Regions from separate parts of the Propioniciclava coleopterorum genome, predicted to be linked through region 1. Evidence: riboswitches for the same ligand, from Rfam matches in the RefSeq annotation. Region 1 holds a riboswitch; each other region holds the start of a gene.
What was found. A riboswitch is a leader RNA that binds a small molecule or an ion and turns the genes downstream of it on or off. The one in region 1 is predicted to bind cobalamin.
Positions count from the first base shown of each region.

Region 1 (3,888 bases):
AGGTGAGCACGAGCACCGGGATGCCGGACGCGCGCGCCTCCCCCAGGCCGCCGACCGCGAACGTCGCCCCGCCGCCCGAGGAGACCTCGACGACGCCGATGCGTCCGGTGGCGCGGGCGAAGGCGTCCGCCATGAACGCCGCGTGCCGCTCGTCGCGTGCCAGCACGTGCCGGACCCCGGCGGTGTTGGACTCGAGCGCGTCGTAGAACGCGACCCCCGTATCGCCGGGGACCCCGAAGATGGTGGTCAGCCCGGCTGCCCCCAGGGATGCCACCAGCAGCTCCGCGCCCGTCTCGCTCATGTTGTTCTCGTCCTCCAGAGGTGTCACGCCGTTGTTTGCATGCAAGTATGCATACGAGTTGTTCGGCGGTCAATGGTCCGTCTTGCCGGGATCGGCACCGCCCCCGAGGCGGGTCGGCGGGGTTCCGCCTGCGCGGGATCGGGCCTAGCCTCGAGGCACGACCCGAGGAGCGACCATGGCGACCACGTTCGAACCGGACCTCATCAGCTGCGCCACCTGCGGGGTGGAGGCGACGACGCCGCTCCCCGCGGTCTGCCCGATCTGCGCCGACGAGCGGCAGTGGGTGCCCGCGTCCGGGCAGGCGTGGACGACCCAGGCGGATCTCGCGGCGCGCTCGGTCGTGACGGTCGGCCAGGTGGACGAGCGACAGTGGAGCGTGACCGCGTCCGACGTCGGCATCGGTCAAACGATGCAGGTGATCCGGACGGCGGACGGGGTCGTGCTGTGGGACCCGATCGGCCTGGTCGACCGCGGCGCGGTCGGGTTCATCGAAAGCCTGGGCCCGGTGATCGCGGTGGTCGCGAGCCACCCGCACATGTACGGCGCCCAGGTCGCCTGGTCGCGGGCGCTGGACGACGCGCCGGTGCTGATTTCGCGTCCGGACGCGGGCTGGGTGCAGCGGCGCGACGAGCGCCTGGTGGAGATCGAGGGCGCCCACCGCCTGGCCGAGGACGCCGAGATCGTCACGCTCGGCGGCCACTTCGCGGGCAGCCTCGTCCTGCACTGGACGTCCGGCGCGGACGGCCGCGGCGTCCTGCTGGCCGGCGACACGATCATGGCCAACCCCGACCGCAGCAGCGTGAGCTTCATGCGCAGCTACCCCAATCGGATCCCGCTGTCGGGCTCGACGGTCGAGCGGATGCTCGCCACGCTGGGCGAGCGCAGCTACTCCCGGCTCTGGTCCAACTTCGCCAACGCCATCACCGAGGACGCCGACCGGGTGGTCGCGGCGTCCGCTGCCCGCCACATCGGCTGGGTGACGGGCGCCTTCGACGACGCCACCTGAGCCCCCGCCCACTAGATGTGGGGGTTACAGCCGTGTGATTTTCCGTATATAGTGGCGGACGCAGCGGTTCGGCCCACCAGCCAGGTGGGTCGTCGCAAGAGGGAATCCGGTGAGAGTCCGGAACTGCCCCGCAGCGGTGAGTGGGAACGACCGCCGTCAACAGCACTGGGACGCCACGTCCTGGGAAGCGACGGCCAGTAGGACCGACCGGCACGTACAGCCGGTCCCAGCCCACGAGTCCGAAGACCTGCCTCTGCCGCCCGACGCGTCCCCGGACGCCCGGGCGCCCGTTTGCTCGGCCTCGCGGGAGGGCTGCGCCGCGGCGGACCCTCCGGTCCGCGTCGGTCCCACCCCTTTTCGTCGGCTGCGCAGGCACACCCACTTCGCGACGGATCGGACGGAAGGGACTCCCTCACGTGAGCATCACCATCTACAGCAAGCCCGCCTGCGTGCAGTGCACGGCCACCTACCGGGCGCTGGACAAGCTCGGCCTGGCCTACGAGGTCGTCGACCTGGCCGCGGACGAGGCCGCGCTCCTCGAGGTGTTGGCCCTGGGCTACCAGCAGGCGCCGGTCGTGGTCGCCGACGACGAGCACTGGTCCGGGTTCCGTCCGGATCGGATCCAGGCGGCGGCCGCACGCGTCGCCGCGGCCTGACGTGGCGGCCGCCCAGGCCGCTGTCCGGCTGGTGTACTTCTCCTCCACCTCGGAGAACACCCATCGCTTCGTGTCCAAGCTGGGCCTGCCCGCGTCCCGGATCCCGCTGCGCGGCTCGGACGAACCGCTGCGGGCGGCCGCACCCTACGTGCTGGTCGTCCCCACCTACGGCGGCGGCAACCAGGGCGGCGCGGTCCCCAAGCAGGTCATCCGCTTCCTCAACGACGTCGACAACCGCGCCCTGATCAGGGGCGTCATCACCGCCGGCAACACCAACTTCGGCGAGGCCTACTGCCTCGCCGGCACGATCATCGCCGCCAAGTGCGGCGTCCCCCACCTCTACCAGTTCGAACTGATGGGCACGCCCGACGACGTCGAGGCTGTCCGCGAAGGGCTCCACTCATGGCTTCCACCGTTCTCACCGACCCCGGCACCGACCAAGCCGACGTCCACCGCCTCGACCACCACGCGCTGAACGCGCTGCTGAACCTCTACGACGCGGACGGCCGCATCCAGTTCGACGCCGATCGGCTCGCCGCCCGGCAGTACTTCCTGCAGCACGTCAACCAGAACACCGTCTTCTTCCACTCGCTGAAGGAGAAGCTCGACTACCTGGTGGAGGAGGGCTACTACGAGGCCGGCGTCCTGGACGCCTACGGGTTCGACTTCGTGAAGTCGCTGTTCAAGCGGGCCTACGCGGTGAAGTTCCGGTTCCCGACCTTCATGGGCGCGTTCAAGTACTACACCTCCTACACGCTGAAGACCTTCGACGGCAGCCGCTACCTCGAGCGGTTCGAGGACCGCGTCTGCATGGTCGCCCTGACCCTCGCCGCGGGCGACCGCGCGCTGGCCGAGCAGATCACCGACGAGATCATGGCGGGACGCTTCCAGCCGGCGACCCCGACCTTCCTGAACGCCGGCAAGGCGCAGCGCGGCGAACTCGTCTCCTGCTTCCTGCTGCGCGTGGAGGACAACATGGAGTCGATCGCCCGGGCGATCAACTCCTCGCTGCAGCTGTCCAAACGGGGCGGCGGCGTGGCGCTGTCGCTGAGCAACATCCGCGAGTCGGGCGCCCCGATCAAGAAGATCCAGAACCAGTCCTCGGGCGTGATCCCGGTGATGAAGCTGCTGGAGGACTCCTTCTCCTACGCCAACCAGCTCGGCGCGCGCCAGGGCGCGGGCGCGGTGTACCTGCACGCCCACCACCCCGACATCCTGAGCTTCCTGGACACCAAGCGCGAGAACGCCGACGAGAAGATCCGGATCAAGACGCTGTCGCTGGGCGTCGTCATCCCCGACATCACCTTCGAGCTGGCGCGCGCCGGCGAGGACATGTACCTGTTCAGCCCCTACGACATCGAGCGGGTCCACGGCGTCCCGTTCACCGAGATCTCGATCAGCGAGAAGTACCACGAGCTCGTCGACGACGGCCGCATCGGCAAGAAGAAGATCAACGCGCGCAAGTTCTTCCAGACGCTCGCCGAGATCCAGTTCGAGTCGGGCTACCCCTACATCGTCTTCGAGGACACGGTGAACCGCGCCAACCCGATCGACGGGCGCGTGACGATGTCGAACCTGTGCTCGGAGATCCTGCAGGTCTCCACGCCGTCGACCTATCACGACGACCTGTCCTACGACGTCGTCGGCAAGGACATCTCCTGCAACCTCGGCTCGCTCAACATCGCCCGGGCGATGGACTCAGGCGACCTCGGCCGCACCGTGGAGGTGGCCGTCCGCGCCCTGACCGCCGTCTCGGACCAGTCCGACATCGCGTGCGTGCCCAGCATCGAGCGCGGCAACGCCATGAGCCACGCGATCGGACTGGGGCAGATGAACCTGCACGGGTACCTGGCGCGCGAGGCGATCCACTACGGCTCGCCGGAGGGGCTGGACTTCACCAACCTGTACTTCTACACCGTCGCCTT
Region 1 is NZ_CP049865.1:2,180,110-2,183,997, reverse strand. Features, by position in the region: gene G7070_RS10425 (thiamine pyrophosphate-binding protein) at 1-301, opposite strand, end outside; gene G7070_RS10420 (MBL fold metallo-hydrolase) at 477-1,307, shown strand; cobalamin riboswitch at 1,355-1,576, shown strand; gene nrdH (glutaredoxin-like protein NrdH) at 1,724-1,963, shown strand; gene nrdI (class Ib ribonucleoside-diphosphate reductase assembly flavoprotein NrdI) at 1,965-2,438, shown strand; gene nrdE (class 1b ribonucleoside-diphosphate reductase subunit alpha) at 2,366-3,888, shown strand, end outside.

Region 2 (3,888 bases), 290 kb from region 1:
AGGCGGCCGGGCTGCGCCAGGCGGCGCTGATCATGGTCGGCCGCACGCTCGATCCGGCTTCGGCGGGGGAGTCCTACCTGTACGACCCGCGCCGCGACCGCACCATCAAGCGCCGGTAGCCGGAACGGCTCAGGCGGGCTTGGTCCAGGCCCACTGGGTGACGCAGCGGGCGGGGGTCCAGCCGGTGAAGGAGCCCAGCGGTGCGGCGACCTCGATGCCGATGCGGGTCAGTTCGCCCCCGCGCTCGGCGAACAGGCCGGCGAGCCGCATCTCGGTCTCCAGCGTGACGCCGTGGACGACCAGCCGCCCGCCGGGACGCAGTGCGGCCAGGCAGGTGTCGAGCACACCCGGGACGCTCGCGCCGCCACCGACGAAGATCGCGTCCGGCTCGGGGAGCCCGGCGAGCGCCTCGGGCGCAGCCCCGCGCACCACGCGCAGCCCCGGCACGCCGAGCGTGGTGGCGTTGCGCATGATCCGTGTGGCCCGCTCCGGGTTGGACTCGATCGCGATCGCCCGGCACGTCGGGTGCGCGCGCAACCACTCGATGCCGACGGAACCGGCGCCGGCGCCGACGTCCCACAGCAGCCCGCCGGGCGTGGGCGCCAGCCGCGCCAGGGCCGAGGCGCGCAGGTCGCGCTTGGTCAGTTGGCCGTCGTGGGCGTAGGCCGTGTCGGGCAGACCGGGCGTCCAGCCCAGGCGGTGCGGCCCGACGACCTCGATGCCCACCACGTTCAGCCGCGGCGAGCGGGCCGACCAGGCGTCGGCGATCCCGTCGATCCGGGACGCGGCGGCCGAGCCGAGGTCGCCCAGGACGTGCAGCCGGCTCGCCCCGTAGCCCGCGCCCACGAGCAGGGCGGCGACGGCGGCCGGGGTCGTCTCGTCCGCGGACAGGGCGAGCACGCGGCGTCCGGGCGCGAGTTCGCGGGCCAGCAGGCCGATCGGACGCCCGACGAGGCTGACGACGGCGGTGTCCGCGGCCGACCAGCCCAGTTCGGCGCGGGCGAGCGCCACCGAGGAGACGGCGGGCACGATGCGGACGGCGTCCGCCCCGAGGAGTTCGACCAGGGTCGCGCCGATGCCGGACACCAGCGGGTCGCCCGACGCGACGGCCACCACGTCGCCCTGCGGCAGCTTCGCCAGCAGGCCAGGCAGGCCCGCCTTCAGCGGGGAGGGCCACGTGAGGCGGCGCTGGTCGGCGGCCTCCGGGACGAGCGCGAGTTGCCGGGGGGCGCCCAGCAGCACATCGGCGTCCTCGATGAGGGCGCGGGACGCGGCGGGGAGCCCGGCGAGACCGTCCGCGCCGATCCCGACCACGGTCAACCGGCGGGTGGGATCGACGCGGTTCAACACGGGTCACCACGCTATCGTGGGCGGCGGCACGAGGTGCCCCGAAGTGACGTTCGTCGGAGACGGCGAAGCGCGCGCGACGGGGAGAATCTGGGAAGCCGGTGAGATTCCGGCACAGGCCCGCTGCGGTGAACCGAGCCCCGGGAGGGGACTCGGCCAAGTCCGAAGACCGGCCTCGCGCCACGACCGACCGGTTGGCGACAGAGCGGGAGCCTCACATGCCACTGCAGTACCCCTTTTCGGCCATCGTCGGCTGCGAGGCCGACGACCTCGACGACATGGGCCTGGCCCTGGTGTTGTCCACCATCTCCCCGGAGATCGGCGGTGTGCTGATCCGCGGCGAGAAGGGGACCGCCAAGTCCACCGCCGTCCGCGCGCTCGCCGCGGTGCTGCCCCCCGTCGACGTCTTCGAAGGGGACCGGTTCTCGATCGACCCCGACGACCCCACCGCCACGTCGCCCGACGTGCCCGCCGCCACGCCGTCGCCCGGCCCGGGCGTGCGTCCCGGGGCGGCACGCGACGACCACGGCGGGGCGGCGTCCGACGACCACCCCGTCGCGGAATGGCCGGCCGCGGGACGCGCGCGACGCACCCGGCCCGTGCGGCTGGTGGAGTTGCCCGTCGGCGCCACCGAGGATCGCGTGCTCGGGTCGATCCACCTGCAGAGCGCCCTGTCGGCGGGGCGGGTGACGTTCGAGCCGGGGCTGCTCGCCCGGGCGCACCGCGGCATCCTCTACGTCGACGAGGTGAACCTGCTGCACGACCACCTGGTCGACCTCCTGCTGGACGCCGCCGCGATGGGACGCGCCACCATCGAGCGCGACGGCATCTCGGTCGAGCACGCCGCCCGCTTCGTCCTGATCGGCACGATGAACCCCGAGGAGGGCGAACTGCGTCCGCAGCTGCTGGACCGGTTCGGGCTCACGGTGGAGGTCGCCGCGCCGCGCGATCCGGGGCACCGGGTCGAGGTGGTGCGCCGCCGGCTCGCCTTCGACGCCGGCCCCGCCGCCTTCGCCGCCCGGTTCGCGCCGCAGGACGCCGCACTGAGCGCCCGGATCGGGGACGCCCGCGCCCGAATCGGCTCGGTGGCGCTCAGCGGGGCGGCGCTCGCCGCGATCGCCCGGGTGTGCGCCGGCTTCGAGGTGGACGGCCTGCGCGCCGACATCGTCACAGCCCGCGCCGCGGTCGCGCACGCCGCCTGGTCCGGACGCGGCACCGTGACGCGCGCCGACATCCGGCAGGCCGCGCTGCTCGCCCTGCCGCACCGCCGGCGCCGCAACCCGTTCGACGCCCCCGGCCTCGACGAGGACCTGCTCGACCGACTCCTGGGCGACGACGAGCCCGAGCCCGACCCCGACGACCTGCCGCCCGAGCCCGACGGCCCGGACGACCCCGGCCCGGACGACCCCGGCCCGGACGATCCCGGTCAGGAGGCCGCCGATGACACCGACGGGTCCGGCGAGCCTGCGACCGACGCCCCCGGGCGCCCCGACGCACCCGAGGGTTCCGACCCGACCGGACGCTCCGACGCCCCGCAGCCGGCGACCGATCCCCAGGGCTCCGCCCCGCCCGAGGACCTCGACCCGCCGCCGCTGGACGCCCCCGCCGACGCCGGACCGGACAGGACGGTCACCGCGGCCGCGCCCTACCGCCCCGGCTGTTCGCGGTCCGCGGGATGGGCGCCGGCAGCGCGGGACGCCGCAGCCGCGCGCTCTCGACCCAGGGCCGCCGGATCGGGGCCGAGCCCGCGGCGTCCGGGGCGGGATCGCTGCACCTCGTCGAGACGCTGATCGCGGCCGCCCGGCACCAGGGCGCGCGCCGCGCGGACGGCGGCCGGGTGCGGCTGGAGGCGTCCGACCTGCGCGTCGCCGCCCGGGAGGGCCGCGAGGCGAACCTCATCCTGTTCTGCGTGGACGCCTCTGGCTCGATGGCCGCCCGGCGCCGGATGACCGCGGTGAAGACCGCGATCCTGTCGCTGCTGCTGGACGCCTACCGCCGCCGGGACCGCGTCGGGCTGGTCACGTTCCGGCGCTCCGGCGCCGAGGTGGCGCTGCCGCCCACGGGTTCGATCGACATCGCCGCGTCCCGGCTGGAGGACCTGCCCGCCGGCGGCCGGACACCGCTGGCCGAGGGGCTGGAGGAGGCGGCGCGGGTGATCCTGCGCGAGCGCGTCCGGGACCCGCGGACGCGTCCGCTGCTCGTGGTCGTCACCGACGGCCGCGCCAACGCCGGCCCGGACGCCCTCGCGCGGGCCGGGCGGGCGGCGTCCGGGATCGCCCGACTGGGCGTCAGCGCGGTGGTGATCGACAGCGAATCGGGGCCGCTGCGGCTCGGACTGGCCCGCACGCTGGCCGCGGCGCTGAACGCGGAGCACGTCGGCGTCGACGAGGTGAGCGCCCAGGCGCTGACCGGCGCCGTCCACGCCTGGCGCGACGCCGCACCCGGCCACGACGCCGCGTTCGGCCCCACACCAGGGTCACCAGCCTCCGGCGCGCGCCCCGCGTCCCGCCGCGTCACGAACCGCACGAAGGGAGCGGCCTG
Region 2 is NZ_CP049865.1:1,888,910-1,892,797, forward strand. Features, by position in the region: gene G7070_RS09050 (cobalt-precorrin-4/precorrin-4 C(11)-methyltransferase) at 1-119, shown strand, start outside; gene cbiE (precorrin-6y C5,15-methyltransferase (decarboxylating) subunit CbiE) at 130-1,350, opposite strand; cobalamin riboswitch at 1,380-1,525, shown strand; partial or broken gene G7070_RS09060 (ATP-binding protein) at 1,566-2,645, shown strand; gene G7070_RS17750 (vWA domain-containing protein) at 3,023-3,888, shown strand, end outside.
Region 2: another riboswitch for cobalamin. It lies ahead of G7070_RS09060 (ATP-binding protein); the one in region 1 lies ahead of nrdH (glutaredoxin-like protein NrdH).

Region 3 (3,888 bases), 300 kb from region 1:
TTCCAGGCCTGCGGGTCGCCCAGGAACGTCTGCGCGATCGGGAAGCCGTCGGCGTGCGCGGCGGCGATCGGGTCGTCGACGTGGCCGCCGATCTCGATGCTCATGCGCTCAGCCCGCCCAGCACGTCCATGGCCTCGTCGACGTGCGCGATCGGGACCAGGAGGTGGTCGTGGTAGAAGCCGGCGATCACGTTGCACGACAGCCCGACGCGGGCCAGCGCCGTGCTGACCGCGGCGGTGATGCCGACGGCCTGCAGCGACGTGTGCGCCTCCAGGGTGATCCAGCCGAACACCCCGTCGTAGGCGAGCCGATGCTCGTCGGCGATCGCCTGGTCCAGCACGAGCGTGGTGCCCTCGTCCTCGACGATGCGCGCGTGGAACGCGACGTCGGGCGGGTTCTCGCTGGTCACGTAGACGTAGGAGCCCTGCCGGACGTAGGGGCGCAGCGCGCCGAGGATCTCGTGCAGATCGGTCATTCCCGCCATGGCGTCAGTCTAGGGTGGCGAGCGCGCTCAGAGCCGCGGCACTCGAGTGCCGCCGGCTCCGACCCGGGGGACCGGGCTCAGCCGGCGACGCCGGAGGCGTCCGACCAGACGAAGGCGGGGACGGCCCGGATGAGCCGCCGGGCCGACTCCGTGTGACGTAGCACGGCGTCCGGGCCGTGGTAGCCGGTCAGGCCCAGGACGAGGTCGCGCCCGAAGAACTGCCAGGTCGCCTCCTTGGGCGGCAGTTCGGAGACGAGCGCGCGCACCTCGTCGGTGAGGATCGCGTGCGCCTGCCGCTCGTCGCTCGCCAGCACCCCCCAGCCCTTCGCGAAGGCGGGCGAGTCGGATGCCATCCCGCGCAGATCGAGGGCGACCCGGCCGCGCACGTCGAGCGGGGCGACGGCGGCCGGCAGGTCCAGCACGATCACCTGGCGGCGGCGGAACTGCTCCCAGACCACGGCAGCCTCGTCGACCGCCCACTCGGCCTCGAACGTCAGGAACGGGACGCCCTCCAGCGTGCCGCTGGCCACGTTGCGGGCCGAGTGCAGGGCGGTCGGCGTCCGACCCGCTCGCGGCACCGGGCCCTCCTCGAGGTTCCAGCGCTCCGCCAGATCGGGACGGTTCTCCTCGAATCTCAGCCCGTGCTCGGAGGCGAACCGCCGCCACGAGGCGGCGCGCCCTCGCGCCGCAGCGCGCGGACGGGCGTGTTGAGCAGCCATCCGGACAGCCGGACGAGCGCCGGCCCGCCGGCGAAGACCCTGAACGTGCGCATCCCTCGAACCTAACCGACCGCGTCGGCTGAGCCGAACGGTGTCCGGCCGGCTTGCCGAACAGCTGCGCCGCCCTCGCCGCGGCGTCCGCGGCGCTAGGGTGTCCGTGCCAGTCAAGCTCACGCGAGCCCAGGGAACCCGGTGCGAATCCGGGACTGACGCGCAGCGGTGAGGGGGACGGACGGGGCGTGCCGCGATGCGGCCACCACTGGGGCGGACGCCCTGGGAAGGTGCTCCGGCCGGACGATCCCGAGTCCGAAAACCTGCTGGCCCACGCGGGGAGCCCCGCGCGGTCACCGTCGGGCCCACGCGCAGCCAGCCCCCTGACCTGAACAGGTGGAACCATGTCCGTCCTCATCCGCGACCGCGCCGACCGCTGCCCGGGGATCCTGCGTCCGTGGCCCGCCGCCGACGGGCTGCTGGTCCGCGTCCGGCTCGTCGGTGGGCGCATCACCGCCCGCCAGCTGCGCGGCCTGAGTGTCGCGGCGACCGTTTTCGGCGACGGCTGCGTCCGGCCCACGACCCGCGCGAACCTGCAGTTGCGCGCGTTCCCGGGCACCGACGGCGTCCTGGACGCCGACGCGCTGGCCGCCATCGAGGCCAGCGGGCTGCTGCCCGCGCCGGCACACGACCGGGTCCGCAACATCACCGTGTCGCCGCAGACAGGCCTCGCCGGCGGCCGCGCCGACCTGCGTCCGCTGGCCGCCGACCTGGACGCGCAGATCGTCGCCAGCGACGTGCTGCCCGGCCTGCCCGGCAAGTTCGCGTTCGTGCTGGACGACGGCCGCGGCGACCTGATCGACCGGCCCTGCGACGTCGGCCTCGTCGCCCTGGACGCCGAGACGGTCCAGCTCCGCGTCGGCGAGCACTACGGGGCGGTCGTCCCGCTGGCCGCGGCCGCCCGCGAACTCATCGCGCTGGCTGAGCTGTTCTGCGCCGCCCGCGGCACCGGCCCGACCGCGCCCTGGCACACCTACGAGATGGCATCCCCCCTGGTCGCCCCGGTGGACCCCGACCCGCGCGTCCCGCAGGCCACCGGGCCGCTGCCGTTCGGTCCCGTGCCCGGCGGGCTGCACGCGCCGGTGGGCGATGACGGCCTCGACCCCGCCGACGTCGACGCCCTGCTCGCCGGCGTGGACGAGGTGGTGTTCACGCCGTGGAAGGGCGTCCTGATCCCGTCCCCCACGCAGGTGGCGTCCTCGACGCACGGTGGTGCGGCGCAGGCGGACGCCGGCGGCTCGGACGCGGGGCAGCGGTGAGCGGGCTGCGACGTCCGGCCCGGCGCTACCCCTACGTGGACGCAGGGGCGGACATCTACGTCGACTCGTTCGCGACCATCCGCCGCGAGGCCGACCTGACCGGCGTCCCCGCGGACGCGGAGAAGGTCGCCGTCCGGATGATCCACGGCTCGGGGCAGGTCGACCTGGCCCGCGACCTGGTCGTCCACCCGGGCCTGCTCGCCGCCGCCCGCGGCGCGCTGGAGGCGGGAGCGCCGATCCTGTGCGACGCCACCATGGTCGCCACCGGCGTCACCGCGTCCCGGCTCCCGGCGTCCAACGACGTGATCTGCCTGCTGAACGACCCACGTGTGCCCGACCTGGCCCGCGCGTTCGGCACCACCCGCTCGGCCGCCGCGGTCTCGCTGTGGGAGCCGATGCTCGCGGGCGCGGTCGTCGCCATCGGCAACGCGCCCACCGCGCTGTTCCACCTGCTGGAGCTGATCCTGGACGGCGGTCCGCGCCCGGCGGCGATCGTCGGCTGCCCGGTCGGCTTCATCGGCGCGGCCGAGTCCAAGCAGGCGCTGGTCGACCTGGCCGCCGACCACGGCATCGACATCCCCTACGTGACCGTGCTGGGACGCCGCGGCGGCTCGGCGATGACGTCGTCGGCTTTGAACGCGCTGGCCCAGGAGGCCGAGTGAACACCCCCGCGCCCCGCGAGCCCGGCGCCGCGCCTGCCACACCCGTGCCCGAGGCGGACCCCGAGACGGGCCGCGCGGCCGCGTCCGGGACGCTGGCGATCGTCGGCGTCGGTCCGGGCGATCCCGAGCTGATCACCCTCAAGGCCGCCCGGCTGATCGAGGACGCCGACGTGGTGGCCTTCCACGCGGCGCCCGGAAAGGCGTCCAACGCCCGCCGGATCGCGGCCCCGCTGTTCCCCGCGGGCGTCGTCGAGGAGGAGCTGACCTACCCCGTCACCACCGGCGCCACCGACCACCCCGGCGGCTACGCCGGCGCGATGGGCGCGTTCTACGAGGCCGCTGCCGCGCGCCTGGCGGACCACCTGGACGCCGGCCGCTTGGTCGTCCTGCTCGCCGAGGGCGACCCGCTGTTCTACGGGTCCGGGATGTACCTGCACGACCGGCTGGCTACGGCGTACGCGACCGCGATCGTGCCCGGGGTGCCCGCGTTCGCGGCGGCGACCGCCGCGGCGGCGTCCCCGCTGGTCAGGCAGACCGACGTGCTCACCGTGCTGCCCGGCACGCTGCCCGAGCCCGAACTGGCCCGGCGCCTGGCCGACACCGACGGGGCGATCATCATGAAGCTGGGCCGGACGTTCCCGGCCGTCCGCCGCGCGCTGGAGGCGTCCGGACGCCTCGACGGCGCGGTGTACGTCGAGCGCGCGTCGATGCCC
Region 3 is NZ_CP049865.1:1,883,324-1,887,211, forward strand. Features, by position in the region: gene G7070_RS09015 (deoxyribonuclease IV) at 1-104, opposite strand, end outside; gene G7070_RS09020 (ACT domain-containing protein) at 101-484, opposite strand; gene G7070_RS09025 (hypothetical protein) at 562-1,062, opposite strand; gene G7070_RS09030 (hypothetical protein) at 1,119-1,256, opposite strand; cobalamin riboswitch at 1,348-1,539, shown strand; gene G7070_RS09035 (nitrite reductase) at 1,599-2,513, shown strand; gene G7070_RS09040 (precorrin-8X methylmutase) at 2,510-3,175, shown strand; gene G7070_RS09045 (precorrin-2 C(20)-methyltransferase) at 3,220-3,888, shown strand, end outside.
Region 3: another riboswitch for cobalamin. It lies ahead of G7070_RS09035 (nitrite reductase); the one in region 1 lies ahead of nrdH (glutaredoxin-like protein NrdH).

Region 4 (3,888 bases), 1.4 Mb from region 1:
CGACCCGCAGGGCCGCCCGACCCTGAGCGACTACCTGGGCGAGCACGCGGGCGAGGGCCTGTTCCACGTCGGACGCCTCGACACCGACACCGACGGCATGATCCTGCTGACCAACGACGGCGACTTCGCCCAGCGGATGGCCCACCCCAGCTACGAGCTCACCAAAACCTACGTGGCCGAGGTGGAGGGCGACCTCACCGAGGCCACGCGCCGCAGGCTGGCGTCCGGGATCACGCTGGAGGACGGCCCCGTCAAACCCGACCTGGTCAAGCTCGGCGCGGGGACCGGCCGGCGCACCATGGTCACCGTGGTGCTGCACGAGGGCCGCAACCGGATCGTCCGGCGCATGTTCGCGGAGGTCGGCCACCCCGTCACCGCGCTCTCGCGCACCCAGATCGGGCCGGTGCGGATGGGCCGGCTGCGTCCGGGCGAACTGCGCGAGGTCACCCGCGACGAACTCGGCGCCCTCCTGGACGCCGTCAAGCTCTAGGACGGGCCATGCGCCGCATCGTCGGGATCGAGACCGAGTACGGGCTGCTGGCGACCGCCGACGGCAAGCGGCTGGCCTCCGACGAGGCCGCGGCGCGGCTCTTCACGCCCCTGGCGGCGCGGTTCGCCTCGACCAACGCGTTCCTGGGCAACGGCGGCCGGCTCTACCTCGACATCGGGTCGCACCCGGAGTACGCCACGCCTGAGTGCACGTCGGCGGCCGACCTGGTGATCGCGCAGCGGGCCGGCGACGCGCTCCTGGTCGACCTGGCGGCGCAGGCGCGGGCCGCCGAGGCCGACGAGGGCCACGACGTGACGTTCCGGCTGTTCCGCAACAACACCGACTCCTACGGCAACACCTGGGGTAGCCACGAGAACTACCTCGTCGCCCGCGACACCGACCCGCGGGTGCTGGCGGACTGGCTGATCGGCTTCCTGGTGAGCCGCCAACTCATCGGCGGCGCCGGGCACTGGCGGCGCGGCCGGTTCACGCTGTCGCAGCGCGGCGACCTCCTCGGCGACGTGGTGTCCAACCAGACCACCCGCAGCCGCCCCCTGATCAACACCCGCGACGAGCCGCACGCCGACCCGGCGCGCTACCGCCGGCTGCACGTCATCTCCGGCGACACCACCAGCCTGGACGCCGTGATGTGGCTGACGGTCGCCGCCACCGAGCTCGTGCTGCGGCGCGCCGAGGCGGGCGGCGCGCCCCCGCCGGGCCCCGCGGACCCGCTCGCCGCGCTGCGGGCCTGGACCGTCGACCCGGACGCCGCCGTCCCGGCCGCCGGCGGGGGAGCCACGACCGCCCGGGCGCTGCAGCGCGCCCACCTCGACGCCACCCGCGCCCTGGCCGAGTCCGGAGACGCCGAGGGCGCGGCGGCCCACGCCGCCTGGACGCGGCTCCTGGACGACCTGGACGCCGGCCGCACCGAGGGCACCGAGTGGGGCGCCAAGCGCCGCCTGATCCGGGGGTGGGCCGAGCGGCACCGGATCGCCCCCGACGACCCGCGGCTCGACGCCCTCGACCTGCGCTGGCACGAGCTCGGCGCCGACGCCTCCGGACGCCCCCGCGGGCTGGCTGCGCTGCTGCAGTCCGGCGCGGAGCCGATCGCCGATCCGGCCGCCGTCGCGGCGGCCCTGACGCGGGCCCCGTCGGCGTCCCGGGCGCGCGCCCGCGGCCTCGTGCTGGATGCCGCCCGGTCCCGCGAGCGGGACATCGCCGTGGACTGGGCGAGCTTCGCGGTGCACGACCTGCCGGGGCCGACGCCCGCGGCGCCGCAGACCGTCAAGATGGCGTGGGACGACCCCTTCGACCCCGAGCCGCCCGGCCTGCACGCCCTGGTGGACCGCCTGCGGGACGAGCCACGGATCCGCGCGCTCGGCGGCTTCACCCCGCCCGGACCCGGCGTCCCCGCGTCCGGGGCCTGACAAGCCCCGGTGCCCCGGCGGCGCCGACCTGACGGTCGTGGGTCGGGGCCCTTCCTCCGCCCTCCGCTGTCCGACCCCGTGGTGCTTGCGTTCCGGCGAACGCCGCGCCGTCCGGCGCCGGGGGACCGGCGTGGCCGGGTGCGGCCGCGTGGTACCTTCAGGGCGTCCAGCGCCCTCGATCCGTCGAGGGGTGGGAATCCGGTGAGAGTCCGGAACTGTCGCGCAGCGGTGAGGATGATGCCTCCGGCAAGACACCACTGGGAGTGATCCCGGGAAGGTGCCGGAGGCGTGTGATTCCGAGTCCGAAGACCGGCTGGACGCGTCCGTGTTCATTCCGGTCCCGCGTCAGGACCGTTCGCGAAGGAGTCGCCCATGCGTCCCTCATCACCCATCACCCGTCTCGTCGCCCTCGGCCTGGCCGCCGGGCTGGCCCTCACCGGCTGCGCCGGCGCGCCGGACGCCACCCCGGGCTCGTCGCCGTCGGAGTCGCAGGCCCCGTTCCACGTCTCGCTCACCAACTGCGGCGTGCCGCTGACCCTGGACGCGCCGCCCGCCCGCGCCGTCGCGCTCAACCAGGGGGTCATCGAGGAGGTGCTCTCGGTGGGGGCCGCCGGCCAGTTGGCGGGCACGGCCTACCTCGACGACGCGATCGCCGAGCACCTCGAGGCCGCCTACGCCACGGTGCCGGTGCTCGCCGAGCAGTACCCCACGCGCGAGGCGTTCCTCCAGGCCACCCCGGACTTCGCGCTGGCGTCCTACAACAGCGCCTTCGGCGAGAAGGGGGTCGGGTCACGCGAGGAACTCGCGGCGTCCGGCATCGGCACCTACATCGACCCGTTCGGGTGCCCGAACGTGGCCGACCGCCCCGCGGCGACCTTCGAGAACGTCTGGACCGGCATCGGCGAGGTCGGGGCCATCTTCGGCCGCGACGCCGAGGCCACCGCCCTGATCGAGGCCCAGCGCACCCGGCTCGCGTCCCTGCGCGCCGACCGCGCCGGCGACGGTCTGCGCGTCGTGTGGTGGGACGGCGGCGACACCGCGCCGTCGGTGGGCGGCGCCGGGGGCGGCCCCGCGCTCGTCCTGGACGCCGTGGGCGCCACCAACGTGTTCGCCGACCAGCCGAAGGCGTGGGCGAGCGTCTCGTGGGAGCAGGTCGTCGCCGCCGACCCGGACGTGATCGTCACGGTCGACGCCTCGTGGGACCCCGCCGAGCAGAAGCGGGCCCACCTGCAGGCGGACCCGGTGCTGCAGAACCTCCGCGCGGTCCGCGAGGGCCGGATCGTCACGGTGGCCTTCTCGCAGTCCACGCCCGGCGTCGGGCTGATCGACGGGGCGCGGAGCCTCGCGGAGCAGCTCGAGCGGTTGCCCGCCTGAGATGGTGGCCGACGCGCGGGTCCGACCGCTCGCCCGTCACCGCCCCCGGCCGGCGCCCCCGGCCGGGCGGCCGCCCGTCGCGCCGGTCGCGCTCGGGCTGGCGGTGCTGCTGCTGATCTCCATGGTGATCGCGCTGGGCATCGGCTCGGTGCAGGTCCCGTGGACCGACGTCGTCGCGGTCATCGCCCGCCGGCTGCGCCTGATCGAGGGCGCGGGCGTCACGGCGCTGCAGGACGACATCGTGTGGCGGCTGCGGGCGCCGCGCGTGCTGGGGGCCGCCTGCGTCGGCGCCGTGCTGGCGGTGTGCGGGGCGGTGCTGCAGTCCCTGACCGGGAACGAGCTCGCCGACCCCTACCTGCTCGGCGTGTCCAGCGGCGCCTCGGTGGGGGCGGTGTTCGTGCTGGTCTTCGGCGTCGGGGTCCTCGCCCCGCAGTCGCTGCTGATGATGGCGGCCTCGTTCGCCGGGGCCCTGGCCGCCCTGGCGATCGTCCTGGCCCTGGCGCGGGGCCGCTCCGGCGACCTGCCCGCCAGCCGGACCATCCTCGCCGGCGTCGCCGTGGGGCAGCTGTGCGGGGCGCTCACCTCGCTGATGATCAT
Region 4 is NZ_CP049865.1:3,588,342-3,592,229, reverse strand. Features, by position in the region: gene G7070_RS17010 (pseudouridine synthase) at 1-490, shown strand, start outside; gene G7070_RS17005 (proteasome accessory factor PafA2 family protein) at 499-1,917, shown strand; cobalamin riboswitch at 2,068-2,249, shown strand; gene G7070_RS17000 (ABC transporter substrate-binding protein) at 2,290-3,291, shown strand; gene G7070_RS16995 (FecCD family ABC transporter permease) at 3,389-3,888, shown strand, end outside.
Region 4: another riboswitch for cobalamin. It lies ahead of G7070_RS17000 (ABC transporter substrate-binding protein); the one in region 1 lies ahead of nrdH (glutaredoxin-like protein NrdH).